DNA from 4 places in the Pararhizobium sp. LjRoot238 genome. Region 2 is predicted to be linked to each of the others. Evidence: predicted binding sites of a transcription regulator. Region 2 holds the regulator's gene; each other region holds the start of a gene.

What was found. Region 2 encodes PhoB, which activates phosphate uptake and scavenging genes when phosphate is short. Its sites were predicted from a motif close to TGTCATNNANCTGTCAT; they were not measured.
Region 1: the regulator PhoB is predicted to act here: its motif matches at 1,341-1,357, upstream of ACSQ3F_RS15860 (LTA synthase family protein).
Region 3: the regulator PhoB is predicted to act here: its motif matches at 934-950, upstream of ACSQ3F_RS06645 (NAD-glutamate dehydrogenase).
Region 4: the regulator PhoB is predicted to act here: its motif matches at 1,412-1,428, upstream of ACSQ3F_RS20535 (PhoX family protein).

Annotation. Positions count from the first base shown of each region.
Region 1 covers NZ_CAXUPP020000001.1:3,266,799-3,269,914, reverse strand. The annotation lists gene ACSQ3F_RS15865 (NAD+ synthase) at 1-1,088, opposite strand, end outside; gene ACSQ3F_RS15860 (LTA synthase family protein) at 1,442-3,116, shown strand, end outside.
Region 2 covers NZ_CAXUPP020000001.1:707,900-711,015, forward strand. The annotation lists gene ACSQ3F_RS03610 (aspartate aminotransferase family protein) at 1-129, opposite strand, end outside; gene ACSQ3F_RS03615 (GcrA family cell cycle regulator) at 561-1,085, shown strand; gene phoB (phosphate regulon transcriptional regulator PhoB) at 1,161-1,844, opposite strand; gene phoU (phosphate signaling complex protein PhoU) at 1,964-2,674, opposite strand; gene pstB (phosphate ABC transporter ATP-binding protein PstB) at 2,751-3,116, opposite strand, start outside.
Region 3 covers NZ_CAXUPP020000001.1:1,337,199-1,340,314, reverse strand. The annotation lists gene pdxY (pyridoxal kinase PdxY) at 17-892, opposite strand; gene ACSQ3F_RS06645 (NAD-glutamate dehydrogenase) at 1,180-3,116, shown strand, end outside.
Region 4 covers NZ_CAXUPP020000001.1:4,162,419-4,165,534, reverse strand. The annotation lists gene ACSQ3F_RS20535 (PhoX family protein) at 1-1,345, opposite strand, end outside; gene ACSQ3F_RS20530 (DUF2339 domain-containing protein) at 1,531-3,116, shown strand, end outside.

The DNA of each region.
Region 1 (3,116 bases), 2.6 Mb from region 2:
ATGAAGCCCTGGACCGGCTCCTCGATCGGCACGATATCGTAGTGGCAGCCGAGCGCCCTGGCGCAGTCCTCGGCATCCTTGAACGAATCCGACGACGTGTAGCGATAGGGCAGCATCACCGTGCGCACGCGCTCTTCGCCGAGCGCATCGACGGCGAGCGCCGCGCAGATGGCCGAATCGATGCCGCCTGAGAGGCCAAGCACGACGTTCTTGAAGCCATTCTTGTTGACGTAGTCGCGAAAGCCCAGCATGCAGGCGCGATAATCCGCCTCTTCCTGCTGTGGCAGGCGCGACATCATTCCCGGCTCGCAGACCCAGCCGTCGCTGCCTCTGCGCCATTCGGAAATTGAAATACTCTCCTCGAACTGGCTCATCTGGAAAGCCAGCTGCCGGTCCGCATTAAAAGCGAAGCTGGCGCCATCGAAAACCAGCTCATCCTGGCCGCCGAGCTGGTTGGCAAAGATCATCGGCAAGCCGGTCTCAATCACCTGGCGAAGCACGACCTGGTGGCGCACCTCCATCTTGCCGCGATAATAGGGCGAACCATTGGGCACGAGCAGGATTTCCGCGCCGCTTTCCGCCAGCGTCTCGCAGACCCCCATGTCGTTCCAGATTTCCTCGCAGATCGGGATGCCGAGCCGCACGCCGCGGAAATTGACCGGCCCCGGCATCGCGCCTTCGGTGAAAACGCGCTTTTCGTCGAATTCGCCATAGTTCGGCAGATCGAGCTTGTCGCGAACGGCCAGCACCCTGCCTCCGTCGAGAACCGCAACGGAATTGTGCCGTCCCGCCTCGCCCTGACGCGGAAAGCCGACGACGACGCCCGGACCGCCATCGGCGGTATCCGCCGCGAGCGCATCGACCGCCTTCTTGCAGGCTTTGAGAAAGGCCGGCTTCAGGACCAGGTCTTCCGGCGGATAACCGGAGATGAAGAGTTCCGTCAGCAGTAGCAGGTCGGCCCCGTTGCGGGCCGCGTCGGCGCGCGCTTCGCGCGCCTTGGCAAGGTTGCTGACGATATCACCGACAGCCGGGTTGAGTTGGGCAACGGCGATGCGGAACGTGCTCGAAATGGTCTTTTGCGCGGTCATGAAACAGGCCCGTACTTTATCTTGCTGTCGCGGATGCGGCGGCACCCGGGGAGATATCTAACGCATTCCGCGCCAAAAAAACCCGTGCCTGCCGTTAAAATAGAAAAAAGAGCGTTCGCTCGGGATTTGAGACCCCCGGCACAACCGCAGGAATGCACCGACACGCACGTTTCGCGCCCCTGGATCTGGACAGAAAAAGCACTGAGAAAACCTTAACCGGCTTATTCATCCTCCGTTCAAGATGACATCTGTATGACAATGGGACGACAGTTTTGTGAAAATTGGAGAAGGCCTTGGCCAGTTTTGAATCGGCAGTGCGTGCTGCCACCGCCACCGAGGTCTACGGCCCCCCAATCGCTTTCGGCGCCCGCAACAGCAAGCTGTTATCAATCGCAGGACGCCTCTCTCTGTCACTGCTCCTGTCGATCACGCTCATCTTCACCGTTGAATGGATCGCGCGCAATTCGGCCTCCGAGACAGTATCGTATTTCCTTGATCCGGTGCGCCCGGCCTGGACGACGGTAGGCGTCTTTTTTCTGGTGTTCCTGGCACTCGACGCGGCATTCGGGCGCGAAAACTACGGCGTTATCCTGATCGCCCCGCTCGCGCTGATCCCGGCTCTCGTCAGCCGCCAGAAGCAGATTTTTCTCTCCGATCCGCTCTATCCCACGGACTTCCTGTTCGGGCGCCAGATCATGGAACTGATGCCGGTGCTGGTGCGGGACCGCCCCTGGACGGCCGCCGGCATTGTCGTCGGCCTCATCGCCTCGATCATCGCCCTTGCCTGGCTTGCGCGTTTTGCCTGGCGCCGCTTTCCGCTGTTGACGCGCAACCGGCGTCTGACCCGGCTGGCGGTGGCCCTGCCGCTGCTCGCCTCTTTCTATCACATCATGGACTACAACAATTTCTCCTGGATACGCGACCGGCTGCAGGTCATCCCGATCATGTGGGACCAGACGGAAAACTATCGCCACAACGGTTTCGTCATGGCGTTCGCCCTCAACCTGCCGATGGCAAACGTCACGGCTCCGGCAGGCTACATGTCCGATGCCATCGACAAGATCCCGACGAAGCCGGTGCCGGCCGGCACGACGCATCGCGGCAAGCCGGACGTCATCGTTCTGATGAGTGAATCCTTCTGGGATCCGACGCGCTTGCCGAACGTCAAGCTGTCGCCCGATCCGATGCCGACCATCCGTAAGATGCAGTCCGGCAACGTGTTTTCGCCGGAGTTCGGCGGCATGACCGCCAATGTCGAATTCGAAGCACTGACCGGGTTCTCGAATGCCTTCCTGCCCTATGGCAGCATTCCCTACCAGCAGTATATCCGCAATCCGATCCCGTCGCTTGCCACCTTCTTCCGTGGCGAAGGTTATGTCGCCCGCGCCGTCCATCCGTTCCAGAAGTGGTTCTGGAACCGCAGTGCCGTCTACAAGGCCTTCGGCTTCGAACAGTTCCGGTCCGAAGAGAACCTGCCGGTCATGCAGAAGCGCGGCATCTTTGCATCCGATGAATCGCTGACCAAGGAAATCATCCGCGAAGCCGATCAGCTGCGCGATCCGTTCTTCTTCTTCACGGTGACGCTGCAGGGCCACGGCCCCTATGAAGCAAACCGCTACGCGAAGAACACCATCAAGGTGGAAGGAAACCTGCCGGAAGCCGACAGGCAGGTGCTGGCGACCTATGCGCAGGGTATCAAGGAAGCCGACGACAGCCTGAAAATGCTGATGGATTGGGCGAAGGAACGTGACCGCGAAACGATCATCGTGCTCTTCGGCGACCACCTGCCGCCGCTCAACACCGTCTATCCGAATACCGGTTACATGAACGACGTCACGGCCTCGCGCAAGGGTTCGGTCGAGCAGATGAAGGCGCAGCACGAGACGCCGCTGGTCGTCTGGTCGAACAAGACCGGCCCGGTCAAGGATATCGGCACGATCAGCCCGGCCTTCCTGTCCTATCACATCCTCAAGCAGGGCGGCTTCGAGCATCCCTACTACACGGGTTTCCTCGGCAATGTCTTCGACC
Region 2 (3,116 bases):
GACCGCCACGCCGGCGGCGAAATCGAGATAGCGCGTACCGTCCTCCGCAACCAGCCAGACGCCTTCGCCGCGCTCGAACCGCAAGGGGGCGCGGGCATATGTGTCATAAAGCGGCGTGGCATCGGCCATGGCGCATGTCTCCTCAATCATCGCGGTGATTGTTTCGGTCAGCTTCTACGCTGGACTGTGGCCAGCCCTTAAAAAATCAAAATGCCGCCTCGCGGCGGCGAAATCACTATCTTCATTTCGCACCGCAATGTCAACAAAAGCCCGTGATTTGCGGCAAATCGCGCCAGTGTCGCGACATCGATTTTTTCGAACGGCACTCTTGCAAAAATGCCACGCATGCCAAGCAAGTTGGGGAAAACTCGAAAATCGATTCGCTCGGATTCCGGGGACTCTTGTCAGCGAGTCCCCCTACCTCTACCTTAACAAACAATTACTAGAACGCATGCGGCGGACCTAGTCACCAAAAGAGTTATCGCGTTTCAGCCTCGGAGTCTGTCCGGGGTACGGTGGAGGATTCGACCATCACCAACGCTGTGAATGGAGAGAAGACCATGAACTGGACTGACGAGCGGGTCGAGAAACTCAAGAAGTTGTGGTCAGAAGGATTGAGCGCGAGCCAGATCGCCGCGCAGCTCGGCGGCGTCAGCCGAAACGCGGTTATCGGCAAGGTCCACCGGCTTTGCCTGCCTGGCCGTGCCAAGGCCGGCGGCAGCACGGCGACCACCGCCCGCGCCAAGCGTCCGGCAACATCTGCGCCGCGCGCGCCGAATTACGCCGCGCGCATCACCACCCGCACCGTGACACGCACCACCGGTGCCACTGTCATGAAGGAAGAGGTGGAAATCGACGCCATCGAGGATCAGGACGTCGCACCGGCCGGCAACGTGGTCGTGCCGATGTCACGCCGTCTGGCGCTGACGCAGCTCACCGACCGCACCTGCAAATGGCCGATCGGCGATCCGATGAAGGAAGAATTCCATTTCTGCGGCAACGACTCGCCCGACACCTCGCCCTACTGCACCTTCCACGCAAAGCTGGCCTACCAGCCTTCCGCAGAACGCCGCCGGGCTCGCTGAAGGTCGCGGACTACCGAACATGAAAAAGGGGCCGGCCGGCCCCTTTTTCATGTTCGTGTGTCACTCACTATGCAATCAGCTCTCCAGGGAATAGCCCGCGCCGCGCACGGTGCGGATCACATCCTGCATGTTGGAGAAGTTCAACGCCTTGCGCAGGCGACCGACGTGAACGTCGACAGTGCGCTCGTCGACATAGATGTCGTGGCCCCAGACGCCGTCCAGCAGTTGCGAGCGCGAAAAGACCCGACCGGGCGAGGCCATGAAGAATTCCAACAGCCGAAACTCGGTTGGGCCCAGACGAACCTCGCGGGTCTTGCGGTGGACGCGGTGGGTTTCGCGGTCGAGTTCGATATCGCCGCATTTCAGCAGCGTCGACAGCACCTCCGGCTTGGCGCGCCGCAGCATCGCCTTCACCCGCGCCATCAGCTCCGGCGTCGAGAACGGCTTCACCACATAGTCGTCGGCGCCGGTGGAAAGGCCGCGTACCCGCTCGCTCTCTTCACCGCGCGCCGTCAGCATGATGATCGGCAGGCGCTCGGTTTCGGAACGCTGGCGAAGCCTGCGGCACAGTTCGATGCCAGAAACGCCCGGCAGCATCCAATCGAGGATCAAGAGGTCCGGCAGGCGCTCCTGGAGGCGAATTTCCGCTTCGTCGCCGCGGTTGATCGTATCGACTTCAAACCCTTCGGCCTCAAGATTGTAACGCAGGAGAACGCTCAGCGCCTCCTCGTCTTCGACAACGGCAATTCTTGGTAGCATGCGGTCTCAACTCCTTGACGCCTTGCCCTCAATGCAAGGGGCTCGCCCGGCGGCCCGAAGGCCGTTCGAGCAGTCAAATGTTAGATTTCACTTACTTACGTTTGATCCGGCGTGGCAGATCAATTGCCGATCGCGCCGACGGTGTTGGCAGTATCGTCCTTCGGGCGTTCCCCTGCCGGCTGGGAGCCGGTCGCCATGTAATAGATCGTCTCGGCGATGTTTGTCGCGTGGTCGCCGATGCGCTCGATATTCTTGGCGCAGAACAGAAGATGCGTGCACGGCGTGATGTTGCGCGGATCTTCCATCATGTAGGTCAGGAGCTCGCGAAACAGCGATGTGTAGATCGCATCGATTTCGTTGTCCCTCTCGCGAATGCTGTTGGCCTTTTCCGGCGAACGCGACGCATAGACGTCGAGCACTTCCTTGAGTTGCATCAGCGCGAGTTCCGCCAAGTGCTCGAGCCCGCGAGCCAGCTGACGCGGCAGGCTGGCGCTCGAAACGGCGATCACCCGCTTAGCCGTGTTCTTCCCGAGATCGCCGACGCGCTCGAGATCGGCAGCAATACGGATGGAGCCCATGATTTCGCGCAGGTCAGCTGCCATCGGCTGGCGCTTGGCGATGGTGACGATCGCCTTCTCGCCGATCTGGCGTTCGGCCTCATCCATGATGGCGTCGTCGGAGATGACCTTCTGAGCAAGCGCGAGGTCGGCATTGACCAGTGCCCGCACGGATTCGGCGACCATCTGCTCGGCAAGGCCGCCCATCTCGGAGATGCGCCGGTTCAGGTATTTGAGATCTTCGTCGTAGACGGAAGCAATGTGCGTGGACATGATCGTTTTTCCTTGCGTCACAATCCGGTTTCAAGGGCGCCGCCGTCCCCCTAATTGGGAACGGCAAGACATATCGTCAGCCGAAGCGGCCCATGATGTAGTCCTGGGTGCGCTGGTCATCCGGATTGGTGAACATCTTGTCGGTGTCGTTTTCCTCGACGAGATTGCCGAGATGGAACATGGCAGTGCGTTGCGAAACGCGCGCTGCCTGCTGCATCGAGTGGGTTACGATGACGATGGTGAAGTTGGTGCGCAGTTCGTGGATCAGTTCCTCGACCTTGGCGGTCGCGATCGGGTCCAGAGCCGAGCAGGGCTCGTCCATCAGGATGACTTCCGGGCTGACGGCAACGGCGCGCGCAATGCACAAGCGCTGCTGCTGACCACCGGAGAGACCGGTGCCCGGCTCATGCAGACGATCCTTCACCTCGTTCCAGAGACCTGC
Region 3 (3,116 bases), 630 kb from region 2:
GATGTGCGCCGCCGCATTAAGAGCGCCGCTTCTGGCTTGGATGTATCAACCGGCGCATCTGGACCATCGCCATCGGGGTCGCGAGGCTGGAGGCATCGCGCTCGAGCGTCAGTTCGTCTGCGCCCCGTTTGCCGGTGCGGGCAATGATTTCGAAGACGCTGGCCGTCGCCAGTTGCAGCGCCCGTTCCTCCTTCAGCCCTTCCAGAAGCCGGGCGACAAACAGCGCCGCCAGCAGGTCACCCGTGCCACTGGGGGGATTGTCGATCAGGCGATGTTCGGCAAGCAGCGCATGATTGCCGGAGAGATAGAGATTGCCGGTGCTGCCATGCATCATCGGGATTGCCGAGGTAACCAGCATGCGCGGCGGCCCGAGTGACAGGGCAGCCTCAAGAATGGCGGCGTTGGTTTCAAGCGGAACACCGCAGAGCCAGGACAGTTCGAACCGGTTGGGCGTGGCAAGCGAAGCCAGCGGCAAAAGCCTGTCGCGCATCGCGATCGCCGTCGCCTCGGGCACGTAAAGGCCACCGGCATCGCCCATGACCGGGTCGCAGGCATAGAAAAGGTCGGGATTTTTCTCCCTCAGCGCCTCGACGAGTCGCGCGACGCCTTCCGCTTGATAGGCGGCGCCGAGATAGCCGGAGAGAACGGCGCGGACTTCGCCCGTCCACGGCGCGCGGATGAGGTCATCGATCAGGCTGTTGAAATCGTCCTCGCTCACTGCCACCCGTGTCGAGGGGCCATGGCCCGGATGCCAGGGCAGGATGACCGTCGGCAGGGCCCAGACCGGATAACCCAGCGTCTCAAGCGCAAAGACCGCGGCGCGATTGCCGACGGAACCCCGAATCACGTGGCTTGAAATGACGATGACGGCGCCGGGTGCAGGCTCGGACATTCATGATTTTCCGCTGTTTCGACCCCCTCAGATCGCCCGACAGTCATGCCGCTGTCAACTGTGACCACGAAAAGATGAAAAAGCACGTTTCGCCGTCCGACGGATGAGCAGGATCGAAGAGTGGATACAACCGATTTAATTTCAAAATCGGCGTATTTTCTCTGAAATTTTCATGAATCCATTCCGAATTTGCTCGAAATGCGCGAAAACCATCCACAAAAACAGTCGCCAACGGCCATTCTTCTGTTAGGTTCGGCCAAAATGGTGATTGCGGGGGAGAGACTGCCATGGGCGCCAAATACAATCCAAAACGAGACCGGCATTTTGACGTTGTGAGGGAAGCCGGCAAGGCGCTCGGGCGCACAATTCTGTCGCCGGGGATCCTTTTCCGCCGGGCAAGCCATGACGATCTCGATGAATATACGCCGGAGATGCTGGCGCTGACCGCGGCGCATGCTCTGAAGGAAGTGAGCCGGAGCGAAAACGACCGGCCGATCATCACCGTTGAATCCGTCGATGGCGTCACGCCCGACGGAACAGACGTGTCGATCCTGTCCGTCACCGATCGCAACATGCCGTTCCTTTATGATTCGATCATGGGCGAGGTCACCGCCACCCACCGCGACATTCACCTTGCCGTGCATCCCATCCTGGTACTCGAAGCTGGAAAGCCGGCTAAGATCTTCGATCCCGAAGAAAAGAGCGATCCGGCATCGCGGGTCAGCCATATCCAGATTCATCTCTCCAAACTCAGCGATACGGAGGCGGAAGACCTCAAAGCACGGGTCGGCAATGTTCTTTCGCAAGTGCATCACGCAGTTGGCGACTGGACGCAAATGACGGCCCTGCTCGACCAGGCAATGAACGAGCTCGAAAACCACGCTCCGTCGCGCAAGAAGAACGACCGTGAAGAAACGCTGGCCTTCCTGCGCTGGCTGCGCGACAATAATTTCACCTTCCTTGGCATGCGCGAATACACCTATTCCGGCAAGGGTGACAACGCCGTGGTCGAGCGCGGCAAGGGCCGGGGGCTCGGCATTCTCTCCAATCCAGATGTTCGTGTCCTGCGCCAGGGCAAGGACGCGGTGCTGACGACGCCGGAAATCCTCGCTTTCCTCAACGGCCCTGATTTCCTGATCGTCACCAAGGCGAATGTGAAATCGGTCGTCCACCGCCGTGCCTATATGGACTATATCGGCGTCAAGCGCTTCGACGAGGCGGGCAACGTCACCGGCGAATTGCGCATTGTCGGCCTCTTCACCTCCAGCGCCTATACGCGGCCGGCAGCCGACATTCCCTTGCTGCGCTTCAAGGTGGAGAAAATCGTCGATCATTTCGGCTACGATCCGCAGAGCCATTCCGGCAAGATGCTGGCCAATACGCTGGAATCCTATCCGCGCGACGACCTGTTCCAGATCGATGTCGGCCTGCTCGCAAGCTTCTGCGAACAGATCAACGAACTCGCCGACCGGCCGCGAATCCGGGTTCTACCGCGCATCGATCATTTCGATCGTTTCGTTTCCGTGATCGTCTATGTGCCGCGCGAACAATATGATTCCGATGTCCGCGAAAAGATCGGCAACTACCTGAAAACCACCTATGACGGCCGCGTTTCCGCCTACTATCCGGCCTTTCCGGAGGGCGGCCTGGCGCGCGTCCATTTCATCATCGGGCGCTACGCCGGCAAGACACCGCGTGTACCGCAGGCGAAGCTGGAAGAGGCGGTGCGCGACATCGTCACGCGCTGGATCGACCGGTTCGATCTGCTGGCCCGCCACGAGGGTGTCGCGATCAACGTCAACGAAGCCTATCAGGTGGCGTTCACGCCGGCCGAAGCCTATGCCGATCTCGACGATATCGCCGCCTGCCTGCCGACCGATCCAATCCGCATCGCCTTCTATCAGAAGCGCGACAAGGGGCCGGGAGCTCTTGAGCTGAAGATCTTCCACGCCGGCGAGCCGGTGTCGCTCTCCCATCGCGTGCCGCTGCTCGAAAACCTGGGCTTCCGCGTGATCAGCGAACAGACGCATGATATCGGTGTAACCGACGCAGCCGGCGGGCAGCGCCTCGTCGTGTTGCACGACATGGAGCTGATCCATCGCGACGGGCACATACTCAATCTCGACAAGTGCGGCGCAATGCTGGAAGAGGCTTACCTCGCGGCCTGGCACGGCCTGATCGAGGATGACAACTTCAACCGGCTGATCCTGCTTGCCGGCCTGAC
Region 4 (3,116 bases), 3.5 Mb from region 2:
TGTTGATCAGGACATCGGCCTGCGAGGCAAAGCCGTTGGCGGCTGTCAGCGGACCTTCTCCGTGGATCAGCGGCATCCACTCGACGGTGCCATCGGCATCGAACTTCGCGACATAGAGCGTGCCGTCGTCGAGGATGTCCATGTTGGCCGCACGGTCGTTCGGGTTGAAGGCTGCCTTGGTGACGAACTTGTAGACATAGTCGAAGCGTTCGTCGTCACCGGAATAAAGGACGACGCGACCATCCTTGTTGACGATCGATTCGCAGCCTTCATGCTTGTAGCGGCCGATTGCCGTGCGCTTCTTCGGCACCGAGTTCGGGTCCATGACGTCGACTTCGACGATCCAGCCGAAGCGGTTGGCTTCCGTCGGCTCCTTGGAGACGTCGAACCGGTCGTAGAATTTCGACCATTCATAGCTGCCGCCCGGCGCGCCAAGACGCTTCAGCTGCTTGAACTCCGGATGATCCTCGGCGATCTCGCCACCGAAATAGCCGTTGAAGTTTTCTTCCGACATCAGGTAGGTGCCCCAGGCGGTGACGCCGCCGGCGCAGTTGTTGATGGTGCCGAAGACTTGCTTGCCCGTCGGGTCGGACGGCGTCTTCACCCGCTCGTGGCCGGCAACCGGGCCCGAAAGCTGCATCTCGGTCTTGACGGTGATGCGGCGATTGTGTTTGCCGTCGAGCACCGGCTGCCACTTGCCGTCGACCTTGCGGATTTCGACGATCGTGCCGCCATGCGCGGCCATTTCGATATCGACGAGGTCCTTGGTGTATTCGCCGAGCTTGACCTTCTCTTCTTCCTTGCCGTCCTTCATTTCCTTCACGACCGACGCGAACTTCGGAAACATGATTTCGGCATTGGTATATTCGTGATTGACGACAAGCAGGCCGTGATCCGGATTGCCGTCCAGCGGAATGAAGCCGATATAGTCGTTGTTGTAGCCGAACAGCTTTTCCTGCGTTGCGGCCGTCTGGTTCAGCGGGTCGAAATCCGGGCTGTCGGCAAACAGCTTGTCGCCCCAGCGCAACAGGATATCGGCATCATAGCCTTCGGCGACGTGATGGGTCTCGTCGACGCCGGCCTCGATCTCCGTGAAGTCGAAGCTGGAAAGGCTGCCGTTGGCGCGTGCATCGTCCGCGGTCAGGATCGCGAGCGGGCTGACTGTGGTGGAGATGGCGGCGACGGCAAGCGAGCCGGCCATGAACGACCGGCGCGAAAAGCGGCGGTTGATGATATCGCCCATCGTCGGGTTGGCGGAACAGTTCTGGCCGACATCTTCGAGCGCTTCGCGGCGGTCGGTCAGCGTCTCGATTTCAGGGGTTGTCGGGGCGGCAACGTGATCCATGGTTCATTCTCCTCTTCGTCCGGAAACTGCGCAAAGGCGCATCGAAACATGCATAGCCGCCGGATAATGACAGGTTCGCGACAATCTGGCGAAGAGATTGCTTTCCTGAACCGTCTTCGATTTGGACTGCGAGCGAAAAGCTGTATGGTCGGTGCCGTTGCGCGCTACGGCCTTGAGGAGAAAACATGATCGAAGTCATTGCTTTCGTTGCCTTTGGCATCGCGTTGGCGGCGCTTCTCAACGGACGCAAGACTGCCGAGCGGCTGGAGACCGAGATTGCGGCACTCAAGGAAGAATTGAAACGGATCGAGGAACTGCGGCCTCATGTTTCCGCCGCTGCCGGGGTGGAAGCGGCCGCGCAAACCGAGACGGTGGAAAGCCCCCCGCAACCGGTTGCGACCGCGACCGTGGAGCGCAAGCGCCTCGCTGAAATCAGGAAGGGCGACGCGATCTTCGGCGGGCCGCCGCCCAGCCAGGATGCCGTCGAAAAGGCGTCGCGCGGCGAGCCGGTGGCCGCGAGATCTGCACCCGCTTCCGTGATCGACGCGGTCGCACCACGACCGAAAGAAAGCCTCGAAAGCCGCCTGGGTGCGCGCTGGGCCGTTTGGGTCGGTGGCGTCGCGCTGGCACTTGGCGGCGTCTTCATGGTCAAATATTCGATCGACGCGGGTCTACTCAGCCCCGCGGTGCGGCTGTTCATGGCGGCCGTCTTCGGTCTCGTCCTGATGGGGATAGGCGAATTCGTCCGCCGCCGTGCCGTGCCTCTGGTCGCCGACACGTTCCAGAACGCGATGATCCCCGGCATCCTGACGGCGGCGGGCGCGGTCACGCTGTTCGGCGTCTGCTATGCCGCCCACGGCATCTACGGCTTCATCGGCCCGGTCACCGCCTTCGCGCTGCTGGCGCTGGTGTCGCTCGCCACCGTCGGACTGTCGCTGCTGCACGGACAGGCCTTGGCCGGACTCGGGCTTCTTGCCTCACTCATCACCCCGGCGCTGGTTTCTTCCGAAAGTCCGAGCCCCTGGAGCCTGTTCGGTTTCCTTGCCGTTGCCTGGAGCGCCACATCGCTTGCCGCCCGCATCCGACGCTGGACCATTGTGCCCTCGATCGCCAATATCGGCCTTTGCCTTTGGGCGCTGGCCTATATCGCCTCGGCCGCGCTGTTTGAAACGCTGCCGGTGACGCTGGTCATGCTGGTGATGATCGCCGGGGTCGGGTTTGTCTGGCCGGGGCCGACTGCCGCCGATCTGCCGGAGGCGGTGGATGGTCAGCCATCGCCGCCACCGCGCACGTCGTGGGAACGTGTGATGGCGCCGCCCCTGGCCGCGATCACCGCGACGGCCGGCATCTCCACGCTTTTGACCGCGCTCGCCATGATCAGCCCTGTCGCCGCGGCGTCCGATTATCCGGTCGCGGTGTTCTGCGTCATCGTTTCCGCCCTTGCGGGGTTGGGCGCGCTGCGCAGCTACGCCGTCTATCCCGCCTTGTTTGCCGCCTTCACGGCGATCGTCGGCCTCTGGAGCGTAACGGCGCTGAGCGGTCTTTTGACTTTCATCGATCCTGCTTTTCCAGGCCCCATCGCCACTGTTGCCGTATCCGGACGAACCGCGATGCTCGCCGGCATGGCGCTCTCTTCTGTCTTCATTGCGCTCGGAGCCCTGGCAAACTATCTGCATCTGAAAGATCATCCGCCTCTGGCGACACTATGGGCCGCGATCATGGCGATCGTGCCATTCGCGCTCACCGGCATGTCGCTGCTGATGACCGGTAA